DNA from 4 places in the Streptomyces sp. NPDC093064 genome. Region 2 is predicted to be linked to each of the others. Evidence: riboswitches for the same ligand, from Rfam matches in the RefSeq annotation. Region 2 holds a riboswitch; each other region holds the start of a gene.
What was found. A riboswitch is a leader RNA that binds a small molecule or an ion and turns the genes downstream of it on or off. The one in region 2 is predicted to bind cyclic di-AMP.
Positions count from the first base shown of each region.

Region 1: it holds a riboswitch for cyclic di-AMP, as region 2 does, so the genes downstream of both, ACIQFZ_RS27380 (C40 family peptidase) here and ACIQFZ_RS29760 (NlpC/P60 family protein) in region 2, are expected to answer to the same signal.
Region 3: it holds a riboswitch for cyclic di-AMP, as region 2 does, so the genes downstream of both, ACIQFZ_RS18365 (transglycosylase SLT domain-containing protein) here and ACIQFZ_RS29760 (NlpC/P60 family protein) in region 2, are expected to answer to the same signal.
Region 4: it holds a riboswitch for cyclic di-AMP, as region 2 does, so the genes downstream of both, ACIQFZ_RS16230 (transglycosylase family protein) here and ACIQFZ_RS29760 (NlpC/P60 family protein) in region 2, are expected to answer to the same signal.

Region 1 covers NZ_JBIVPK010000026.1:110,931-114,217, forward strand. Annotated here, with positions in the region: gene ACIQFZ_RS27370 (helix-turn-helix transcriptional regulator) at 1-805, opposite strand, end outside; gene ACIQFZ_RS27375 (ATP-binding protein) at 1,033-1,488, shown strand; gene ACIQFZ_RS27380 (C40 family peptidase) at 1,541-2,014, opposite strand; cyclic di-AMP (ydaO/yuaA leader) riboswitch at 2,018-2,231, opposite strand; gene ACIQFZ_RS27385 (hypothetical protein) at 2,571-2,879, opposite strand; partial or broken gene ACIQFZ_RS27390 (ATP-dependent Clp protease proteolytic subunit) at 2,887-3,287, opposite strand, start outside.
Region 2 covers NZ_JBIVPK010000032.1:17,653-20,939, reverse strand. Annotated here, with positions in the region: gene ACIQFZ_RS29770 (HAMP domain-containing sensor histidine kinase) at 1-651, opposite strand, end outside; gene ACIQFZ_RS29765 (response regulator transcription factor) at 654-1,400, opposite strand; cyclic di-AMP (ydaO/yuaA leader) riboswitch at 1,628-1,802, shown strand; gene ACIQFZ_RS29760 (NlpC/P60 family protein) at 1,811-3,287, shown strand, end outside.
Region 3 covers NZ_JBIVPK010000013.1:152,124-155,410, reverse strand. Annotated here, with positions in the region: gene ACIQFZ_RS18375 (outer membrane lipoprotein carrier protein LolA) at 1-69, opposite strand, end outside; gene ACIQFZ_RS18370 (polyprenyl synthetase family protein) at 343-1,353, opposite strand; cyclic di-AMP (ydaO/yuaA leader) riboswitch at 1,837-2,023, shown strand; gene ACIQFZ_RS18365 (transglycosylase SLT domain-containing protein) at 2,029-2,514, shown strand; gene ACIQFZ_RS18360 (HAD family hydrolase) at 2,542-3,287, opposite strand, start outside.
Region 4 covers NZ_JBIVPK010000011.1:158,217-161,503, reverse strand. Annotated here, with positions in the region: gene eno (phosphopyruvate hydratase) at 1-382, opposite strand, end outside; gene ACIQFZ_RS16230 (transglycosylase family protein) at 640-1,368, opposite strand; cyclic di-AMP (ydaO/yuaA leader) riboswitch at 1,373-1,540, opposite strand; gene ACIQFZ_RS16225 (transglycosylase family protein) at 1,723-2,796, opposite strand; gene ACIQFZ_RS16220 (cytochrome P450) at 3,020-3,287, opposite strand, start outside.

The DNA.
Region 1 (3,287 bases), on a different contig from region 2:
CGTGGATCCGCAGGGTGTCGAAGGCCTCGGCGTAGGCCTCTAGGTCTTCTTTCCGCTCGAGGTGGAGGCTACTCGTCAAGTGGTCGAGAACCACTACGTTCAGATCAGAAGCGTTCGAAAATGAGAAAATAACAAAAGGGCCGGTGATGCCGATGTGAGCGCCGGCGGCGAACGGCAACACCTGGAGCCGTACTTGGGGGAGCCGGGCCGCCTCCGTCAGCCGCTCCAGCTGCCGCCTCATCACCTCGGGCCCGCCCACCTCCCGGCGCAGCACCGCCTCGTCCAGCACTGCGTCCAGCTTCAGCGGCGGTCGCGAGCGCAGCACGTCCTGGCGGGCCAGCCGCACCTCCACCAGCGCGTCCAGCCGGTCCTCGTCGAGCCCGTCCACGGCGGCCCGGGTGACCGCGCGCGCGTACTCGGGCGTCTGGAGCAGGCCGGGGACGACCGAGGTCTCCAGGGTGCGCATCCCGCTCGCCTGCGACTCCAGGCTGATGAAGTCCCGGTAGGTCGGCGGCAGCACTCCGCGATAGGCGTGCCACCAGTGGTGCCGGTCGCCGCCGTCGTCCAGCCCCGCGAGCACCAGGAGCAACTCGCGCAGCTGGGCGTCGTGGACGGCGTACGCGTCCAGGAGCGAGCGCACATCGGCCGGTTTCACCCCGCTGGTGCCGGTCTCGATCCGGCTGACCTTCGACTGGTGCCAGCCGACCAGGCGGGCCGCCTCACCGCTGGTGAGACCCGCGCCGGTGCGCAGGGCGCGCAGTTCGGCGCCCAGCTTCCGCCGGCGCACCTCGGGACCGTGTTGCATGGGCTACTCCCTCGCTCCCTCTGAACGCTCCACGCGACCCGCTCCGGATACGGTCTGCCGTCGCAGAGTTCACCGCATCGAGCGACAGATATATGCATATCTCGGTGGATCGCCACCGAGACCGGAGTGCTGATGGCAGTCTGACGGCGAAGCACCAGTGCGGGACCGTACTCGAATCATCCGCTCAGTGTCGGACTCCGGCCCCGTGGGAAAGGGACGACGTCGCCATGGCAGACCATCTGGAAGCATCCGTCACTCTGCCGAGCGATCCCGCCTCGGTCTACGCGGCCCGTGCCTATGTGGCCGGCACGCTCGCGGAGTGGGGCCTGCCGCCGGCCGCGGACACCGCCGAGACGGTCCGGCTCATCGTCTCCGAACTCGCCACCAACGCCGTACAGCACACTTTCGGGCAGTCACCCACCTTCACGGTGGACCTTGTCCTCGTGCGAGACGAACGACTGCACATCGGGGTCACCGACAGCCACCCCCGGTTCCCGAAACGCCTGCCGGCCGCCGTCCAGCAGGACAACGGCCGGGGCATGGTGATCATCCGGTGGCTCACCGCCGAGTGCGGCGGCAGTCTGACCGTGCGGCCGACCCGGGAGGGCGGCAAGACGGTCTGCATCGAACTTCCGTGGTCGGTTCCCGCCCGCCGGGTGACGGCCGCGGGTCAGGAACCGTAGGAACGTGCGGTGACGAGTCGAAGCTCCGCCACCGCACCGCACCGCGGCCGGATCAGCGCACCCGGCCGTACCAGACGCTCTTCGTCCAGATCTTCTGGAGCTTCACCACGTCCCCGGTCTTCGGGGCGTGCCAGATCTTGCCCTTGCCGGCGTAGATGCCCACGTGGTACACGTTCGAGCCCGAGTGGAAGAACACCAGGTCCCCGGCTCGGCGGCTGCCCGCGGAGATGTGCCGGCTCTTGTTGTACTGCTGTGCGGCCGTGCGGGGCAGCGTCTTGCCCGCCCTCTTGAACGAGTACAGCGTGAGCCCGGAGCAGTCGAACCTCCGCGGCCCCGTGGCGCCCCACTGGTAGGGCGACCCCTGCTTGGACGCCGCGATCCGCAGCACCGTGTTCGCGGTCGTCGCGGCCGAGGCTTCGGAGGCCACACCCGGGACCACGATCGAGCCGCCCACGGCGGCCAGGGTCAGGGCCGAGGCCGTACCGGCCCGGGCCATCAGCGACGGGACACGATTGAGCGCAGTCATGCGCAACCCTTCGTCAGCCGCCTGTGAAGGATGACCTGTCGGATTCGGGCTGGCGAAGTTGCCCGGCCGCGTTGTCGCGGCTTCACCCCAAGGGCTGCTCGGACCGGCCATGGCGTGACCGTTCCGGCGACCCGTCGTGCTTGGGTCCTCCACTCCTGCCGATCCACTCCTGTCGACCGGTCATCCGGGCGGCGGCAGGACTCGGCGTCCGCCCGGACCGCCCCGCCGTTGTGGCGGGGGCTTGTCGTCAGACAGGGATCTTCACCTACGGATGTCCGAAAATCCCAACGGAACCGCGTGTTTGTGTTGTTACTCACCACGCGCCCGTTCGGGTGGACACCCTCGCGATCGAACGGCTGCCCCCTCCCGCGACGACCCCCGGACCAGCACCGGAGCACCTCATTCCGCCATCCGGGGAGGCGTGTTGCGCAACTGCGGCGGTCCCGAAAAGGGAGCTGAACCTACACCGAAAGGCGGTCGGTCATTCGGGGTGATTTCCCCCCGTGTCCAGACAGATGGGCCCCTTCGCCCGCCGAGACCGCGGCTGTGGATGACGTCAACTTCCGCAGTCGGGAGGCAGGGTGACGCGGGCCGTGCGCCGCTCGCCGTCCAGCACCCGCAGCGCCCGGGCCGGAGTGTCCGCATGCAGCTCGGTCTCGCCCCGCCGGTGCATCAGCGCCAGCGTGTCCCGCAGCTCCACTGCTCTGCCGACGAGCGCCTGGGCAGCCCTCAGAGCCCGGTAGGTGTCTCCGGGCCGTCCCGGGTTGGCGCGGCCCAGCAGGTCGGCCGCCTCCAGGTAACGGTCGATCAGCTCCGCCTCGGCGCGGGTCAGCGCCGGCAGGGGCGGCAGCTCGGGTGGCAGCATCGGCGGCTCACCCCGCGTCCGGCGCGGTGTGCGTGGCCCCGCGGTTCGGGATGATTCGGTCAATCAGCTCATATCTCAGGGCCTCTTGTGCGTCCAGCGTCTGCTCCCGCTCCAGGTCGGTCCGCACCTGCCGCGCGGACCGCCCGGTGCTCCGCGCGAGCAGTTCCTCCACGCGGGCGCGCACCCGCGTCAGCTCGTCCGCCTGGATCGCCAGGTCGGACGCCTGGCCCTCGACCGGCTCGGGCAGCGACGGCTGCCGCAGCACCACGCGGGCACCCCGGGCAGCGCGTACCGCTTGCCCGGGGTGCCCGCGGCCAGTAGCACCGCCGCGGACGCGACGGCCTGGCCCAGGCAGATCGTCTCCACGTCGCAGGACACGTACCGCATCGTGTCGTGGACGGCCAGCGT
Region 2 (3,287 bases):
GGCCAGGGAGCCGGCGTGGATGCGGGACAGCTCGAACAGGTCGCCCACCATGTCGTTGAGGCGCTCCACCTCGGTGCGGATCTGCCGGAGATAGCGGTCCGGATCGGCGGCCACCCCGTCCTCCAGCGCCTCGGACATGGCGCGGAGTCCGGCGAGCGGGGTGCGCAGGTCGTGGGAGATCCAGGCGACGAGTTCCCGGCGGGAGGTCTCCAGGGCGCGCTCACGTTCCCGGGACTCGACGAGCCGGGCACTGGTGGTCGCCAACTCGCGGCTCAGCGACTCCAGTTCGGCGGTCGCCGGACCGTGGGGCGCGGCGAAGCCGCCGCCGTCGCCGAGGGAGCGGGCCGCGCGGGCGAGCTCGCGGCTGCGGGCGACGACCCAGCGGCCCAGGAGCAGCGCGGTGGCCAGGGACACCACCGCCGCCATCGCCACGACGGTGGTGACGACGGACAGGTCGTGCGTGGACAGGAACATCGCCTGGGCCACGGCCAGGGTGCCGGTGAGCATCGCGCCCACCGCCACGGCGGCGACCACGGTGAGCGAGGCCGTCAGCGAGCGCCGCCGGATCAGCCGCAGCGCGCCCGCGCCGACCAGACCCGCCACGGCGGCGCCGAGGAAGGCGTACAGGGCGATGTACAGGGTGTCGCGCACCGTCAGCTCCCCTCGTGCCCGGTGGGGTCGAACCGGTAGCCGACGCCCCATACGGTCTGGATGAGGCGGGGCCGGGCCGGGTCGTCCTCGACCTTGCCGCGCAGCCGCCGGACATGGACGGTGACCGTGGAGAGGTCGCCGAAGTCCCATCCCCACACCTCGCGCATCAGGTCCTCGCGGCTGAACACCGTGCCGGGGTGGCGCAGGAAGAAGGAGAGCAGGTCGAACTCGCGGAGCGTGAGCGCGAGTTCGGTGCCGCCCTTGGTGGCACGGCGGCCGGCCGGGTCCACGGCGAGTCCGGCCGCGGCGAGCGGCCGCGGCGCGGTGGCGGGCCGGGTGCGGCGCAGCACCGACTCCACCCGCAGGACGAGCTCGCGGGGGCTGAACGGCTTGGTGACGTAGTCGTCGGCGCCGACCTCCAGACCCAGGATGCGGTCGTCCTCGTCGCCGCGGGCGGTGAGCATGATGACCGGCACGGGACCGCGCCCGCGCATCCGGCGGCACACCTCAAGGCCGTCCATGCCCGGCAGCATCAGGTCGAGCACGACCAGGTCCGGCCAGTGGGCGGCGGCCCGGGCGAGCGCGGTCGGCCCGTCCCCGGCGCGGTCGACGACATGGCCCGCGCGGCCCAGGTAGCCGGAGACGACTTCGGCGACCGTGGCATCGTCCTCGACGACCAGCACCCGCGCCGCCTCGGCCGGCCGCCGCTCGCCGGACCCGGCACCCGTGGGCTCGTACGACTCCTGCATGCCTCCAGACTGACACCACCCCCCACACCCGCGCCGCCCCGAAGCCCTCCCCACCCTCGGACGTCCGCATTCCGTAAGGAATCCGGGCCGGACGAGCGTGAGGCACCTCACGGGAAGGTCACGAATACGTATCGGACATTCCACGCTTCAATCTTCACACCAGGCACACATGTTCGCTAAGTTGACGAACAGGCCGCACGATTGCCTCCGGCGAGTCGCGCCGGATCGTGCGACCTCCGCCGAGTCCGGTACGCCCCCACAGCGGCCGGAGCCGGGGAACCGACCAACCTCGGGGTGAAGCGGCTCAACTGTCCGTCCGGACAAGGGCCGTAGGGCACGCCTTCCACAGAACGTCCGCCCGATGCCGAGAGCAGAACCGGTAGGCGGCCCATGGGAGGAGTGCGTCTTTCTTGACGCGGGAACGACCGAGCGACGACAGGCCCAGCCGCGCCGAGGTCCAGCAGCGGATCAGCAGTCTCTACGACCAGGCGGAGAACGCCACGGGGAATTTCAACGCCACCCGCGCGATGAGCAAGAGCGCACGTACGCGGCGCGGTTCGGCTGCCTGGAGCGGTTCCGGGGGATCCGATCCGGCGCTCGACCGGGTGGCCAGGAAGTGGTTCGACGTGGGGCGCGCCCAGTTGGGTCCGACCATGCCCGCGGTCCTGCCGCCGGACCGTATGCCCAACCCGGCCAACTCCCCTGCCACCGCGCCGAGTAGGCGTCCGGCGGATGTCCGCGAGGGACTGGGCCTCGAGGCGGGCAGGGCGCCTCGGCCGGAGCTGACCGCCGGCCCGGTGGGCCCGGTACCCGAACTGCCGGCGGCGGTCCGGGACACCGCCCCACCGGAGTCGCCCCCCGCACGCACCGCGGCCGCCTCCCCCGTGGCGGAGCTGACCGCCCGCTCCATGGAACCGCCGGCCACCGGGACGGCGGGACCGGCGCCCACCGGCACCATGGAAGTACTGCCCAGCAGGACCATGCAGCCGCCGCCCACCGGCAGCATGGGAGTCCTCCCCGCCGACGTCATGCAGGCGCCATCAACCGGCAGCATGGAAGTACTGCCCACCAAGACCATGCAGCCGCCCACGGGCACCATGGGAGTCCTCCCCGCCGACATCACGCAGGCACCGCCCACCGGCAGCATGGGAGTGTTGCCCAACAGGACCATGCAGCCCCCGCCCACCGGCACCATGGACTCGCTGCCGAACAGGACCACAGGGGCGCTCCCGGCGGGAACCATGGAAGCGCCGTCCACCGGCACCATGGGAGTACTCCCCGTCGGCATCATGCAGCCGCCGCCCATCGGCACTATGCAGGCACCGCCCACCGGCAGCATGGAAGTACTGCCCGCCGACATCATGCAGGCGCCACCCACCAGCACCATGGAGGCGCTATCCGCCGGGGCCTTGGAGGCGTCGGCCACTGGGGCCATGGAGGTGCTCAGCACCGGAAGCCCGAGCGCTGCGACCCCGGACGCGGGCACCGTCGCGGGGTTTGTGGGCGTGGCCGAGGCGGGGCGTGAGGCGGTCGGCGGGGCGGGTGCCCCGGTCGCACGCCACCGGCAGGCCGCGGAGCAGCGGCCTGCCAAGGAGCGGACGCGGAACAAGCTCGCCCGGGCCGGCGAGATGCTGTCCCGGCACGCCGCGCAACAGAGCGCGCCGCCGCCCGCCGTCGTGGGGGCGCGCCCGGCCGAGGAGCCCCGGCCCGCGCCTCAGCCGGAGGCGGCCCAGTGGCAGCAGCACGCCACGGGACTGTTCGACACGACCCCGCCGCTGGACGGCAACTCGCTCTTCGACGCCAGCCAGGCCGGCGGCCCGGGAGCGGCGGGCGAGGCCGGAGCCGCCACCGGCCCCGAACCCGCTGCCGGACCCAGCGTCGGCGTCG
Region 3 (3,287 bases), on a different contig from region 2:
GACGACGTAGCGCGCGGCCTTGCGGCGCCCCGTGCGCAGGTCGTCGGCTTCGGATTCGTTCGGTGCCATGTGTGCCCTACCTCCGTCATCGGCGGCGGCTGTCCTTCTGCACTGGGGTGTAACCCTCAGCCGCCATTCTCACCCAGATCGGTGAGGAGTGGTGTGGTCCGTTGTTTCCATCTGACCAAATCGGCGGGGCGGAGGCGTCAGACCCCGGAGCCAACTCCGTGTACGCCTGCGGTATGACACGCAAAGGGCGACGCCTCCCCCACCCCGTAGGGGTAGATGTGGAGAGCGCCGCCCGGAGGGGGCGTCCTGCGAGGTCGCGGGACCGGACGGGCGTCAGCCGGCCCGGTGCACCACCGCGTCGCACAGCTGAAGCAGTGCGGCCTTCGCCTCGCACTCCCGCAACGGCGCCAGCGCGGCCCGCGCCTCCTCGGCGTAGCGCACGGTGTCCCGGCGGGCCTGCTCCAGCGCCGGGTGCGCCCGCAGCGCAGCCAGCGCCTCCGCGTGCCGCGCGTCGTCGCTGAGGTCGGAGTCCAGCAGCTCACACAGGGCGATGTCCTCGGCCAGCCCCAGCCGGGCCGCACGCTCGCGCAGCCGCAGCACCGGCAGTGTGGCGATGCCCTCGCGCAGATCGGTGCCGGGCGTCTTGCCCGACTCGTGCGAGTCGGAGGCGATGTCCAGGACGTCGTCCGCCAGCTGGAAGGCGACGCCCAGCCGCTCGCCGTACTGCGTCAGCACGTCCACGACCGTCTCGTCGGCGCCGGACATCATCGCGCCGAACCGGCACGACACCGCCACCAGCGAGCCGGTCTTGCCGCCCAGCACGTCCAGGTAGTGGTCGACCGGGTCCCGGCCGTCCTGCGGACCCGCCGTCTCCAGGATCTGCCCGGTGACCAGCCGCTCGAACGCCACGGCCTGCACCCGCACGGCCTCCGGGCCGAGGTCGGCGAGGATCTGCGAGGCGCGGGCGAAGAGGAAGTCGCCGGTCAGGACCGCGACCGAGTTGCCCCAGCGGGTGTTGGCGCTGGCCACCCCGCGGCGCACGGCGGCCTCGTCCATCACGTCGTCGTGGTACAGCGTCGCCAGATGGGTCAGCTCCACCACCACGGCCGAGGGCACGATCCCCGGCGCGTACGGATCCCCGAACTGGGACGCGAGCATCACGAGCAGGGGCCGGAACCGCTTCCCGCCCGCCCTGACGAGATGCTGGGCGGCGCCCGTGATGAACGGGACCTCGCTCTTGGTGGCTTCGAGCAGCCCTTCCTCGACACCCGCCAATCCGGCCTGGACATCGGCTTCGAGAGCCTGGTCCCGCACGGTCAGCCCGAATGGCCCGACGACGGTCACGAGGGGTCTCCTGTCTGCTGGTGTCTGCTGGGGATTACACGGTTTGTCGATAGGTCGCTGCCCTCACTCAAGTCAGCGTATCCGGTCACGTTTCGATCACCGATATCGCCCACCTATACGGGCCAGGCCACTTCACCCGACGTGACCACCATCACGCGTCAGCCACACGGCCCACACGCACTCACGCGTGAAGTCCGATTCACCCCTATTAGGGTTTCAATTCTCTTTAGTGGTAATTGCCCTTCGGTCGCCCGAGCCGTGACTTGGAACACACTCCCCCCGTCCGCGCCATCTCTCGCACTCCTTCACATTCCCTTTACAGCAAGCCGAGTTGAACCTTGGCAAGTGCAAAGGATCAAGCACCACATACACCCCAGACCAAGGTCAAACAGGACGAGTGTGATTCCGGCACTTGTTCGGGACATGTGCTCTCGCATACGTTCCCGGCACCAACGGGCGGACGCCGAATCCTGCCGCCGCCCGTAATCCCAACGACCGAATGACCCACGGCAGGAGCGGGGGACCCAGGTAAGTTCGCCGGGCCGGGTGTCGTACGTACCGCGTACGCCGCACCGGAACGGCTCGGGGTGAAGCCGTGCCCTTCAGGGCGCGGCCGGGCACCTCCCAGCCCGAACCCGACAGCTCACCTCGCAGGCGACGGAGAGGAATTCCCCCATGCCTGCAAACGGTCAGCGCCGCTCTACCCGCACCGCCCGCCTCATCCGCACCCTCGCCGTCACCGGCACGGGCGCAGCCGTCCTCGCCGTGCCGCTGCTCGGTGCCACGACCGCGTCCGCGGCGACCCCGGCCACCGTCCGGACGGCCGCGAGCTTCGGCTACTCGAACAACCTCGACGGCTGGATCCGGGCCTCCCTGGCGGTCATGGCACAGAAGGGCATCCCGGGCTCCTACAACGGGATCCACCGCAACATCATCCGCGAGTCCTCCGGCAACCCGCGTGCCATCAACCTCTGGGACTCCAACGCCAGGAAGGGCATCCCGTCCAAGGGTCTGCTCCAGGTCATCGACCCGACCTTCCGGGCCTACCACGTGAACGGCACGTCCTGGGACATCTACGACCCGATCGCCAACATCACGGCCGCCTGCAACTACGCGGCCAAGCGGTACGGGTCCATCGACAACGTCTTCGGCGCGTACTGACCGGACCGTAGCCGGACCACGCACCGGCTAGACAAACAGTCGTTCGAGGACGACGGCGATGCCGTCGTCCTCGTTCGACATCGTGACCTCGTCGGCCACCGCCTTGAGTTCGGGGTGGGCGTTGGCCATGGCGACCCCCCGGGCGGCCCACTGGAACATCGGGATGTCGTTCGGCATGTCGCCGAAGGCGAGGGCGCTCTCGCGGCCCAGTCCCAGGTGTTCGGCGGCCAGTGCCAGCCCGGTCGCCTTGGTGATGCCGCACGGCTGGAGTTCAACGGTCCCGGGGCCCGACATGGTGACCGTGGCGAGGGAACCCACCGCGCCGCGGGCCGCCGCCGCCAGCTCGTCGTCGGACAGCACCGGGTGACGCAGCAGCACCTTGCTGATGGGCGCGCGCCACAGGTCGTCGCGCCGTTCGACCCGTACGGCGGGCAGCGCCGGGTGCGGCATGAGATACCCCGGCTCGACGAGCGTGAGCCCCTCGACCCCGTCCTGGTCGACCGCGGCGTGCACCTCCCCCACCTCGGCCTCGATCTTGCCGAGCGCGGTCTCGGCCTGCTCCCGGTCCAGGGTGACCGACCACAGCAGGCGGTCGCTGCCTGCGTCGTAGAGCTGGGCGCCCTGACCGCACACCGCGAGCCCCGTGGTGCCGAGGACGTCGAGCAGTTCCCGCACCCTCGGTGCCGGCCGTCCGGTCACCACGAGGTGCCGGGCACCTGCGGCCGCCGCCCCCGCGAGCGCGGCGAGGGACCGTTCGGACACGGTGTGGTCGC
Region 4 (3,287 bases), on a different contig from region 2:
AGGCCTCGGAGGCGGCGTGGGCGACGGCGAGGGAGACGCCGAGGATGGCGTTGGCGCCCAGCGAGCCCTTGTTGTCGGTGGCGTCCAGGTCGAACATGGCCTGGTCGATCAGACGCTGCTCGGTGGCGTCGTAGCCGACGAGCTCCGGGCCGATCTGCTCGATCACGGCGAGGACGGCCTTCTCGACGCCCTTGCCCTGGTAGCGATTGGGGTCGCCGTCACGGAGCTCGATGGCCTCGAAGGCACCGGTGGAGGCGCCGGAGGGGACGGCGGCACGACCGGTGCTGCCGTCGTCGAGGCCGACCTCGACCTCGACCGTGGGGTTGCCTCGGGAGTCCAGGATTTCCCGGGCTACGACGACGTCGATGGACGGCACGAGCATCTCCTTCTGGGATGTGACGCTGGAAGTGCGGGGCGTGAGCCTTGCGACTAGAGCCTAACCGTCCCGGGGCGGCGACCGGCCGACCGACCGCCTCGTGGACAGAGTGACGGTACCCATTGTTCCCACTCGGAACAAAGGGGAGGGGAAGGTTCGGGAACGGCCGGGCGTGCGGGAGACGAAAAAGCCCCGCCCCGGCGCGTAGGGGGGAACGCGCCGGGGCGGGGAGCCCTGGAAAGCGCCGAGGGCGGGACGGGCCCTTACTTCAGGTGGAGCTGCTGGCCCGGATAGATGAGGTCGGCGTTGTCGACGATGTCCTTGTTCAGCTCGAACAGCTTCTTCCAGCCACCCTGGACGCCGTGCTCGGCGGCAATGGAGCTGAGGGTGTCGCCGGAGACCACCCTGTACTCGCCGTCACCCTTCCTGACCTTCTCGCCGGTCGGCGTAGTGACGGTCTTGCTCGGGGTGGGACGCGTCGCGGAGCGGTTGGCGGCCTGCTGCTCGGTCGAGCGGGTGGCGGTGCTCTTGGCGGAGCTGCCGCTCGACGACGACGAAGACGAAGAAGACGACGACGAGGACGACGAGGACGACGACGCGGGGGCGCTGCCGGTGTAGGCGGCACCGGACAGGCCCCTGCCGCAGACCGGCCAGGCGCCCTTGCCCTGGCCCGCGAGTACCTTCTCGGCGACGGCTATCTGCTGCGACTTGGAGGCCAGGTCGGCGCGCGACGCGTAGGCGGTGCCGCCGTACCCGGCCCAGGTGGAGTTGGTGAACTGGAGGCCACCGTAGAAGCCGTTGCCGGTGTTGATGGACCAGTTGCCGCCGGACTCGCACTGGGCGACCGCGTCCCACTCGGAGGCGGTGGCGGCGGAGGCGTCGCCGACCGCCATCAGCGGGGCGGCGACAGCGGCGCCGGCGACACCGGCGAGCGCGATGACACGGGTGGTCTTGGACGTGCGACGGTGCTTGCCCTTGCTGGAGAACAGCATGGTGGGATCCCCTCACCGACGCCTGCGAGGTGAGCTGTCGGGTTCGGGCCGGTTGAGTTGCCCGGCCGTGCCTCGTGCGTGAGGCACGGCTCCACCCCTAGCCGCTCCGGTCAACTGCCGGGCGCGGCACTTACCTTGGGTCCCCCGCTCCTGCCCACGGCGCTTGACGCGACGACTGTTCCCGTACGGCCGCTGGCAGGATTCGGCGTTGCGGCAGCCGGGGCTCGCGGTGACGAGCGGTCACGACCGTAGGCACGCGCTCCGCCGAATTCCAAAGACGATCAGGGCTTCTGAGAGTCATCCCACACTTTCACCGAATGGGACATTCGGTGCGAAGTGGGACGTGAACTCCCGCTACTTTTGGGGCGTTTCGGTAGGGACATTCAGGGTCTGACCGGCAGAGATGTGGTTGGGGTCGGACCCGACCGCCCCCCTGTTCGCCGCGTACAGCGCATCCCATCCGCCCTGAAGGTCAAGGGAGTCGGCGATGGACTCGAGCGAGTCGCCGGCGCGGACGGTGTAGGAGTCGGCGACGACGGCGCGCGCGATGCCGCCGCGGGAGGCGTGGCGGCCGGAGGACGCGGCCGCGTGACTGTCGGCCGGGTCCTCGGCGGCACTGCCGCCGCGGTGCCGCCCACCGCCGAGCGCCCCGGCGTCGAGCGCCCCGGTGTCGACCAGGGTCGAAGTGCCGCCGATCTGCCACGAGTTGTCCGTGTCACCCGGCTGCGGCGTGACCGAGGGCGAGGCGTCGGGCGACTGGAACCCGCTTGCGGCGACATCGGGGGACGTGTCGGACTTGGCCGGGTTGCCCTTCTTGGCGGGCGAGGACGGCGAGGGGGAGGACGTGGTGGGGGACGCGGTCGGCGAGCCGGAGGAACCGGAGGAATCGGCCGGACCGGGGTCGGCGTCCGACGAGCCGGATGAACCGGACGGGTCGCTCGACGACGCCTGTGACGAGTCGGACAGACCGAGGTCGTCCGTGAGGGACTTTCCGGAGGAGTTGGAGGATCCGGACGCATTACCCACGCCGGTGTCGACCTTCGCCGCCCCGGACTTCTTGTTGAGCCCGGAGAGCAGCCCGCACGTCGGCCAGGCATCGGGGCCCTTGTCGGCGAGCAGCTTCTTGGCCACGGCTATCTGCTGGGACCGGCTGGCCTGGTCGGCGCTCGAGGCGTAGTCGAGGCCGCCGTACTTCTCCCAGTCGTCCTGCGTCAACTGAAGGCCGCCGTAGTAGCCGTTGCCGGTGTTGGCGCTCCAGGCGCCGCCACTCTCGCACTTGGCCACCTTGTCCCACGCGTTGCCGTCGGCCGCGCTGGCGCCGCCGGCGCCGATCAGTGGGATGGCGATGGCGGATCCGGCCACTCCGGCGGCGACAAGGAGGGCCGGAGCCTGACGGGGCCGACGGTGACGTCCGTTCCCGGAGAGCATACGGAGACCTTTCGTGCGACAGCGGTGACCCGCGTGGCGACCGCAGACTCGGCGCCACGCTGATGGGTGAAAGTATCGGCTGACGATCGCTTGTCACAAGTTCATGCCGCACAGATCACGTGAAGATCACACCGTTGAACATGTGTCATCTTCGTGCCCGTCATTGGGTAGGCGTGGTGCGGCGGCAGGCGTCTTTTCCTGCCTTGTCCGGCTTCCCTGCGACTTACCGACCAGGCGTGAACCGCACCGGCAGCGTCCGCAGTCCGCGCATGATGAGCCCACCGCGCCAGCGCAAGTCGGCCGGATCTGTGTCCAGTTGCAGGTCCGGGAGCCGGGTGAGGAGGGTCGCCAGCGCGGTCTGGCCCTCCAGGCGGGCGAGCGGTGCGCCGAGGCAGTAGTGGATGCCGTGGCCGTAGCCGAGGTGTTGATTGTCACGCCGCCCGAGGTCGAGGACATCGGGGCCGGCGAACCGCTCCGGGTCCCGGTCGGCG